2 regions of the Cytobacillus sp. OWB-43 genome follow, and region 1 is predicted to be linked to the other one. Evidence: predicted binding sites of a transcription regulator. Region 1 holds the regulator's gene; the other holds the start of a gene.
What was found. Region 1 encodes Rex, which represses fermentation and respiration genes when NADH is low (regulators of the CRP and FNR family bind a similar motif). Its sites were predicted from a motif close to TTGTGAAATATTTCACAA; they were not measured.

Region 1 (5,102 bases):
GCTAATCGTGCTTTTTCTCCACCACTCAATGTAGAGACAATTTTCAAGACATCATCTCCAGAGAAGAGGAAGTTACCTAACACGGTACGGACATCTTTTTCAGGCATGAGGGGGTAATCATCCCAGAGCTCGTTTAATACGGTTTTATTTGAACTCAAATCAGCTTGCTGTTGGTCGTAATAGCCAATGCGGATATTTGAGCCATATTGAAACGTGCCACCTAAAGCAGGTAGCTTGTCTACAAGGGTCTTCAATAAAGTCGACTTTCCAATACCATTGGGACCTACTAAAGCAATGGAATCGCCTCGAGACATGCGAAATGAAATGTGATCACTGATCTTTTCTTCTTGATAGCCAATTGCTAAAGAGTCAGCGGTTAGCACATCATTGCCTGATTGACGATCAATTTGAAAGCCGAATGTCGCTGATTTCTCATCCCCTTGGGGGCGATCCATTCGCTCCATCTTCTCAAGCTGCTTGCGCCGGCTTTGTGCACGCTTTGTTGTCGAAGCACGGGCAAGGTTGCGTTGAACAAAGTCTTCTAGTTTCGCAATTTCTTCTTGTTGTTTTTCATACATTTTCAAGTCACGTTCATAATTCGCTGCTTTTTGGTCAAGATATTTGCTGTAGTTACCAACGTATTTTTTAATATGGTTACGTGATAGTTCATATACCTGGTTGACGACTTTATCTAAGAAATAGCGGTCATGTGAGACAATTAAAATAGCACCATCATAACCACTAAGATACTGCTCTAGCCATGACAATGTTTCAATATCTAAATGGTTGGTCGGCTCATCTAAAATCAGTAAATCAGGTTTGGTTAACAATAATTTCGCAAGTGCAAGTCGCGTCCTTTGCCCCCCGCTTAATGCAGAAATTTTTGTATCATAGCTAAACGATTGAAAATTAAGGCCATGTAGTACAGAACGAATGTCTGCCTCGTATTGATAGCCACCTTGTTCTTTAAAGTTGACTTGCATTTGATCATAGGTTTTTAAAATTTTATCGTAAGCTTCACCGTTTTCGATGAGTGTTGCATCGCCCATCTGTGTTTCTAGTAAGCGCAGTTCCTTCTCTTGTTTGCGCAAATAATCAAACACGGTAAGCATTTCGTCCCAAATAGATAGCTCAGATTCTAGTCCTGTATTTTGTGCAAGATAACCGATTTTGGTTTCTTTCGATTGAATAATTTCACCGGAATCATAGGACATATGTCCAGCAATAATTTTTAAAAGAGTTGATTTTCCCGCACCATTACGTCCAACTAATGCAATGCGGTCTCTCGTTTGTACTTCAAGCTTTATATTCATTAATATAGGATCAGCCACAAAACTTTTCGAAAGCTGATTAACCTGTAATAATATCATTATATTTCACCTCTGTTATAGTGATAGTGTACCTTAATCAGGTGAGGTTCGGCAATAAAGTCACTATTTGGATAGAATATATAAAAAACTACATTACACAGATGAATCAAAATAGTGTATCATTTTCATGTGAGGTGTTATGAATGGCTGAATTTACACATTTTAATGAAGAAGGCAGAGCGAAGATGGTGGATGTGAGTGAAAAACCACAAACTGCCCGTACAGCAATTGCTCATAGTAGTATTGAGCTAAATCAAGAAATCTATCAGAAGATTACTGATGGCACAATGAAAAAGGGAGATGTGCTGGCTGTTGCTCAAGTGGCAGGTATTATGGCTGCGAAAAAGACATCTGATATCATCCCGATGTGTCATCCACTTGCCTTAACCGGTATTGATATATCTTTCAATTGGGAAGAGGTAGAGGATCAGTATGTGTTACATATTGATTGTACAGTGAAAACTAATGGGCATACCGGAGTAGAAATGGAAGCGTTGACAGCTGCTACAGCTACCGCTTTAACGGTATATGATATGTGCAAAGCAGTAGATAAAGGCATGGTAATAGGACCAACATATTTAGTAGAGAAAACCGGTGGTAAAAACGGTGATTTTAGAAGGGCTTAAGTAAATGGAATGGAGTGGAGCCTATGTCCAATGAATCAACGAAAATCCCTCAAGCAACGGCTAAGCGATTGCCTTTGTATTATCGTTTTTTGAAAAATTTACACGCATCAGGAAAGCAGCGAGTTTCTTCAGCAGAATTAAGTGAAGCGGTGAAAGTAGATTCTGCAACAATTCGACGAGATTTCTCCTATTTCGGTGCTTTAGGGAAAAAAGGTTACGGATATAACGTAAATTACTTATTAGGATTTTTCCGTAAGACACTCGATCAAGATGAAGTGACAAAGGTAGCGTTAATTGGTGTAGGGAATCTAGGTACAGCGTTTTTAAATTATAATTTTTTAAAAAATAATAATACAAAGATTGAAGTGGCATTTGATGTTTCAGAAAGTAGGGTTGGCACGTCTGTAGGCGAGGTACCTGTTCGTCATTTAGATGACCTAGAAAAGTTGATTGATGAGCACCATATTCAAGTTGTCATTTTGACTGTACCGTCTCATGCGGCACAACCAATTACGGATCGAATCGTTAAAAGTCATGTAAAGGGAATCTTGAACTTTACGCCAGCGCGGTTAACGGTTCCTTCCCATATTCGCATCCATCATATTGATTTGGCGGTCGAATTGCAATCATTAGTATACTTCTTAAAACACTATCCATCATAAAAAAGGAGCTGACCCGCATGGAGTCAGCTCTATTTTTTATCCTCTTTCTTTTTCATACGATAATGCATAGCGATTAATTTAATCCCGCCACCAATATCAAAAGTGGCAAAAATCAAAATGAAGATCGTTAAAAATCCCCAACCTCCACCGTTTTGAAGGTTAATAATTGCAAAATAAATAAATACAAATCCAAAAAGAAGGGAGATAATCCCTGTGAACAAAGGTGTTCTCATCTAACATCATCCTAATCTGCTAAAAATCATTTGTACCATTTCTAAGTCTGTCATATATTTTTCTAGCTTATCCATATTCAATTGAATCACAACGACAAAGGTATTCATCGCTACATGAGCAATGATCGGTACGAGAATACGATTGGTTTTTACATATAAAAACGCGAACGTAAAGCCCATCGCTGCATAAAGAAGTAAGTGCTCAATTTCCCCATGGGCGAGAGAGAAAATTAATGAACTAATCAGTGCTGATAAAAAGAAGTTCAATCGTTTATGCAAGGAACCAAAAATGATTTTCCTGAAAATGATCTCTTCTAAAATCGGCCCAATAATGGAAACAACAATAATCACAAGAGCAGACGTTTCAATTAATGACATAATTTGCTGCGTATTATCTGACCCCATATCAATGCCGAGCATTAATTCAATATTCGCTGCAACGGTTTGAGCAATAAATGCTAGCGGAATACCTGCAATCGCCCACCCGATAGAAGTCGATAATGGTGCTTGATTCCTCATTGACATCTCTTTGCTTTCTTTCCGTAAAAACCACAAAGTTAAGAGAAGGGTAATTGTAAAACTAATGACAATCCAGAGTGGCGGTGCAATTTTTGCAACCTCATCAAAGCTGTATCCTAACATATTACCTAGAAAAAGAATGGCAGGAACGCCAACGATGGCTGATAATTGCATGGCTATATAAATCATAATGATAAACCAATACTCTTTTTTCAATGGCTAGTCTCCTATTCTTAAAGAAGTTACACTAATATTTATTTTACCTGTTAAACACTATTAGTTTCAAATAGTACATCCTTATGAAGTGCATAAAACAAATAGAAGTTGTATAGAATGGAGAGGTTCGCATTTTTTTTTGCAAAATTGCAAGGTTCTTACTTGCAAAAAAGAGTAGTTTTGATTAATATAATAATTGTGTTAGCACTCAAGACTAACGAGTGCTAATAAAATAATTTTTGAATGAATTGAGGAGGTTGTTTCACTTGTTGAAGCCACTAGGTGATCGAATTATTATCGAGCTTGTTGAAACGGAAGAAAAAACTGCAAGCGGTATCGTACTACCAGATAGCGCGAAAGAAAAGCCTCAAGAAGGTAAAGTCGTAGCAGTAGGTACTGGACGTGTACTAGAAAATGGTGAACGTGTAGCATTAGAAGTTGCAGAAGGCGACCTTATTATCTTCTCAAAATATGCAGGAACAGAAGTGAAATACGAAGGTACAGAATACTTAATTTTACGTGAAAACGACATTCTTGCTGTGATCGGTTAATAAAAAAACAGCTATATACTTATTATAAAGATTTTTAACTATTAGAGGAGGTACTTAATAATGGCTAAAGATATTAAATTTAGTGAAGACGCTCGCCGCGCGATGCTTCGTGGTGTGGATACACTTGCAGATGCAGTAAAAGTAACTCTTGGACCTAAAGGACGTAACGTGGTTCTTGAGAAGAAATTCGGTTCTCCATTAATTACAAATGATGGTGTAACAATTGCTAAAGAAATCGAACTAGAAGATGCATTTGAAAACATGGGTGCGAAACTAGTTGCTGAAGTAGCAAGTAAAACAAACGACGTAGCTGGTGACGGTACAACAACTGCAACGGTTCTAGCGCAAGCAATGATCCGCGAAGGTTTGAAAAACGTAACAGCTGGTGCAAACCCAATGGGTATCCGTAAAGGGATCGAAAAAGCGGTTGCTACAGCAGTTGAAGAGCTACAAGCGATCTCTAAACCAATCGAAGGCAAAGAGTCTATTGCGCAAGTAGCATCCATCTCTGCTGCTGACGAAGAAGTTGGACAATTAATCGCTGAAGCTATGGAACGTGTAGGTAACGACGGTGTTATCACAATCGAAGAATCTAAAGGATTCACAACAGAAATGGATATCGTTGAAGGTATGCAATTCGACCGTGGATACAGCTCAGCTTACATGGTAACAGATACAGATAAAATGGAAGCAGTATTAGATGATCCTTACATCTTAATCACTGACAAAAAAATCGCAAGCATTCAAGAAGTATTACCAGTACTTGAGCAAGTAGTACAACAAGGTAAACCATTACTTCTTATCGCTGAAGATGTAGAAGGCGAAGCATTATCTACATTAGTAGTGAACAAATTACGTGGAACATTCAATGCAGTAGCTGTTAAAGCGCCTGGATTCGGTGACCGTCGTAAAGCAATGCTTGAAG
Region 2 (5,102 bases), on a different contig from region 1:
AGATGGGACAAGATCTTTGTTTGGCGCATGCTGAAATTCCGCGAATATCATCTCATAAGGCTTACCAAGTACATGAGCAAGCACATTTAAACGTCCGCGGTGTGCCATTCCAATATTTATTGTTTTTGTGCCATTCGCCACTGAACCTGATACAATTTCATCTAACATTGGTACCATCGTATCTAAACCTTCAATAGAGAAGCGTTTTTGACCGACGAAAGTACGGTGTAAGAATTTTTCAAACTCTTCTACTTCCGTTAATCTTTTGTACACTTTCGCTTTTTCAGGTTTTTGCAAGTTAAGTTTAAGGCTATTTGTTTCAACCTTGCGACGAAGCCAATCCTTTTCTTCTAAATTGTCAACATGAGTGAACTCAAATGCTAACGTATCCATATAAGCATTTTTTAAGTATTCAAATGCTTCTAATCCATCTCTTAACGGAATATTCGCATCTGTACATATAAGATGAGCTGGTATTGCACGTAAATCTGCTTCTGTTAATCCATAATTACTTAAATCAAAAATAGCAACATTCTTTTCTTCCCTATTAACTAGGGGATAAATATCAGCAGCTTTATGTCCGTTTGAACGAATAAAATCGGCAAGACGAATAGCTGATAAAGTTTTTTCAATTTGTGCTGGACTTACGCCAGTGCTTTCTGCTCCTAAACTTACAGGAGCTACCCCTGTTTGTTGCAATGGTGAACCATTAACCTCAAAATACTCTCTCATTTCTTGGTCAACTGATTCTGGATTTTCTAAATACATCTCATAAAGCTCGATTACATAGCCAAGGTTAGGACCATAAAAACTTTGTTCTAAAGGTCCGCTACCCTCTGAAGGCTTCTTCATGGAAAATTACCTCCACAACTCTTTTTTAAATATATTTGGATAATTTATTTCCGCCCCATATCCATTCTAGGATAGTAACAATATTATTTCGTATATTAAAATTCCGAATAATGTTAATTTCCAGAGGACGAAATGTTTCCTAAGCCATTTTACCACGTTAAAGGCGCATATACAAAGGGAAAAAAGAGAAAATCACGAAAATACAGCTAATATTTTTAGAAAAAATACTTATATTAAAAAAGTGAATTAATTTAATTCCTATATCACGCCTATTAGTGTAATAAATTGGAAAGATGAACTAACGTCTACAAGTTGATAATCATTCAACTTCTAAACCGTTTGCCTATTTAAGTATATATCAAAAGCCTTATTATTGGTAGAATTGTGCACTAAATATTCAAACTGAATAAAATACTACGAGAGAGGATGTGAACTTATGGATTTAGCTAGAGCGAGGGAACTACTAAAAAGTCAAAACGAATATGAAGTAACTTTCGATGGCGTAAATATCGTCATTGTCGATCTCTATGAATTAACTAAAATGGCAAGGGTGTGCGAAAGAAACAACGTAGATAAGAATCAAGTTGTTCCACTCGCACAATTAATAGAAGAAAATACAATACGTTAACGGTCCGTTTTTTTCGTTAAAATACGGACGATTTTCTCCGAATCTTTATCATATTCAATAAACACATAGAGCCCATATTCTATCTCCTGTTGACGCATCCAAAGTTTAAACTTTTCTATTTCTGTCTCATCCTTTACTTCTTTTCCAAGATGCTGATAATCAACAATATCTGCTGATGGGTATTTTTCCTTTGCGATCATCATCGCTTCTTTACCCCATTTCGCATAAGAAGGTGCATCATAAACGGCAAAGCTTGTTTGAGGGCTTGAAATAAATATATAGCTAAACAACACTATGACAATTGAGAGAAACACTCTTTTCTCCATTTTCTCCTCACCTCTTCACTTTTATTTTTTGATGGAAATATTTATAGTTTTACTATCTTTTCAATGTTTATTCTTTATGAAAGTTTTTTTGGAAAATGGGTTATATAATGAAAGAAAAATTCAAAGCAAAACTTGCTAGTGCAAAAGTAAATATCAATAGATAAAGAAAAGCGGGCAAGTTAATGGTTAAAACTTGCCCGCTTTTCTTTATCTATTGTTCCATTAACCCTTATATCGTAAATGTCAACATAGCCTTTAAAAAATATAAGAAAATGTTCATTATTATTTCATTTGATTAGTTTTAGTTATGATTATTTTAATAAAAGTAATCGTACAACATCTAAAACAAAAAGTGGAAGACATAAAGGCCTATTTTGTTCTCTCAAGTAAATCATCTATTTCAATTATTTCTATTAAATGATGAATATCATCAGTCGGGTTATATACACCGTCTAAAAATTGATCAATATCAAATTTCTTTAACAAGATAACCCTCCTCTTTTTTCATCCGTTTCAAAACCATTCGAAGACTTCACACTTTTTTTGTGGGTACTGTTAGTCAAATACGCAATATCATTTATATTAATATAATAAATAAAGAAGCAACCTTTAAAATTTATTGAACGATACAATATTCATTTTTCAGTTTTTTCTTAAAATAGAGTATTTAAATAATATTATTTTTTCTTTTTACTTTCAGTTTCATGAACATTTTGTGACCAAATTCATCATTTGTTCATGAACATTTTGTGACACCTATCACATTCAATTGTTTTTAACCATTTATGATACTAACATAGGGTTACAGGCGTGATATTCACGTTCAAATAAAACAATAGATTTTTAGAAAGATAGAAAGGGGTACATCAATGAAATTGAAAAGGGCTCTTTTATTGGCTATAGTTGCCATTGCCGCTGTACTTGCTGGGTGTGAACCACTTACTGTTCTAAATCCTAAAGGTCCACAGGCCGAAGTCCAGGCTAACGATATTATGATGTCCATATGGTTAATGTCTGGCATTGTTATTGTAGTTTTTGCAATGCTTGCATATATGCTCATTAAATTTCGTTCATCTAAACAAGGAAAAGATTATGAACCACCTCACATCGAGGGAAATAAATGGGTGGAGGCAGTTTGTGTCGGAATACCTGTACTAATTGTTGCTTATCTATCATTTGTTTCTGTCCAAAGTAACTATAAAGTTGAAGCAACACCACCAGGGTATGAAGATAAGGAGCCATTAGTTGTATATGCATCATCATCTAACTGGAAATGGCACTTCAGCTATCCTGAAGAAGATATTGAAACAGTAAATTACTTATATATACCTACAGATCGAGCACTTGAATTTAAACTTTACTCATTCGGTCCAATTACCAGCTTCTGGATTCCACAACTTGGCGGACAGAAATATGCAATGGCCGATATGGTAACAACATTACATTTAGCTGCTGATCATCCTGGTGAATTCATGGGTAGAAATGCAAACTTCAGCGGAAAAGGTTTTGCTGAAAATACGTTTGATGTAACAGCAATGTCTCCAGTTGAATTTGAGGAATGGGTAGATGAAGTTCATCAAACAGCTGATCCAATTACTGAAGATAAATTTGAAGAGTTACTAGAGCCAGGTCACTTAGGTAAGATGACCTTTACTGGCACTCATTTAGACTTTAGCCCAGCACCTGAAGGGCATGAACATCATCAATCAAATGATGAAGATTCAGAAGAAAATCATGAAAATCATGATGAGCACGAAGGTCACACTGACCACAGTAGCCATTAATTAGATGAAGTGTCTATTGACATCTTCTGAAAGGAGTATACAGGATGGAGTTCTTTGAACGTTTTGCCATACCACATCCAAGTCCAGCTATTTATGCTTCAATGGTAGCAATTGCAATTGTTTCTATTGCCATTGTAGTTGGGATAACATATTTTAAAAAATGGGGTTATTTATGGCGTGAATGGTTAACAACTGTTGACCATAAACGATTAGGTATTATGTATATTATTGCAGCGATCCTCATGCTATTCCGAGGAGGCGCTGACGCAATTATGATGCGTGCGCAATTATCAGCACCTGAGAACAAATTGCTTGATGCACAGCATTATAACGAGATATTCACTACACATGGTGTTGTTATGATTCTCTTCATGGCTATGCCATTTATTATCGGGTTTATGAACTTTGTTGTTCCACTGCAAATTGGGGCTCGCGATGTTGCGTTCCCACGTCTTAATGCACTTAGCTTCTGGTTATTCTTTGCCGGTGCAATGTTATTTAATATCTCTTTCGTTATCGGAGGATCACCAGATGCAGGTTGGACATCTTACTTCCCGTTAGCAGATAATGAATTTAGTACCTCTGTCGGTACGAACTATTATATGATTGCGATACAGATTGCCGGTCTAGGTACATTAGCAACAGGTATCAACTTTATGACGACAATCTTGAAAATGCGTGCTCCAGGCATGACATTAATGAAAATGCCAATGTTTACTTGGTCAGCATTAATTACGAACGTTATTATCGTATTTGCTTTCCCTGTATTAACAGTTGCGCTTGCAATGGGTACATTAGATCGTTTATTCGGTACACATTTCTTTGCATCAACAAATGGCGGTATGGATATGTTATGGGCCAACCTTTTCTGGGTTTGGGGACACCCTGAAGTATATATCTTAATCTTGCCTGCATTCGGTATTTACAGTGAGGTAATCTCTACTTTCGCTAGACGTAACCTATATGGTTATAAATCAATGGTTGCTTCAATGGTAATCATTTCACTATTATCATTCGTTGTATGGGTTCACCACTTCTTTACAATGGGTCAAGGCGCTTTCGTTAACAGTATTTTCTCTATTACAACGATGGCAATAGCAGTACCTACCGGTGTAAAAATATTCAACTGGTTGTTAACACTGTATAAAGGTAAAATCGTGATGACAACGCCAATGCTTTACTCAATGTTGTTTATCCCACTTTTCACACTTGGTGGTGTAACAGGGGTTATGCTTGGTATGTCAGCAGCTGACTATCAATACCATAATACAATGTTCTTAGTTGCTCACTTCCATATGGTAATCATTCCTGGGGTTGTGTTCGCAATGCTAGCTGCCCTTTATTACTACTGGCCAAAAATGTTCGGCTTCATGTTAAATGATCGTCTTGGTAAAATCGGCGCTTGGATTATTGCGATTGGTACATTAGTTGCCTTTATGCCAATGTTCATCTCTGGTTTAGATGGTCAAGCTAGACGTATGTACACTTATTCTGAAGCAAGTGGATTTGGTA

Region 2: the regulator Rex is predicted to act here: its motif matches at 2,554-2,571, upstream of qoxA (cytochrome aa3 quinol oxidase subunit II).

Annotation. Positions count from the first base shown of each region.
Region 1 is NZ_JAYEFF010000009.1:107,635-112,736, reverse strand. It holds gene U9M49_RS21410 (ABC-F family ATP-binding cassette domain-containing protein) at 1-1,370, opposite strand, end outside; gene moaC (cyclic pyranopterin monophosphate synthase MoaC) at 1,514-1,996, shown strand; gene U9M49_RS21400 (redox-sensing transcriptional repressor Rex) at 2,020-2,658, shown strand; gene U9M49_RS21395 (DUF4305 domain-containing protein) at 2,688-2,891, opposite strand; gene U9M49_RS21390 (type II CAAX endopeptidase family protein) at 2,898-3,626, opposite strand; gene groES (co-chaperone GroES) at 3,893-4,177, shown strand; gene groL (chaperonin GroEL) at 4,238-5,102, shown strand, end outside.
Region 2 is NZ_JAYEFF010000001.1:1,060,808-1,065,909, forward strand. It holds gene U9M49_RS05200 (2-oxoglutarate dehydrogenase E1 component) at 1-852, opposite strand, end outside; gene U9M49_RS05205 (small, acid-soluble spore protein, H family) at 1,289-1,480, shown strand; gene U9M49_RS05210 (DUF3889 domain-containing protein) at 1,477-1,806, opposite strand; gene qoxA (cytochrome aa3 quinol oxidase subunit II) at 2,676-3,590, shown strand; gene qoxB (cytochrome aa3 quinol oxidase subunit I) at 3,635-5,102, shown strand, end outside.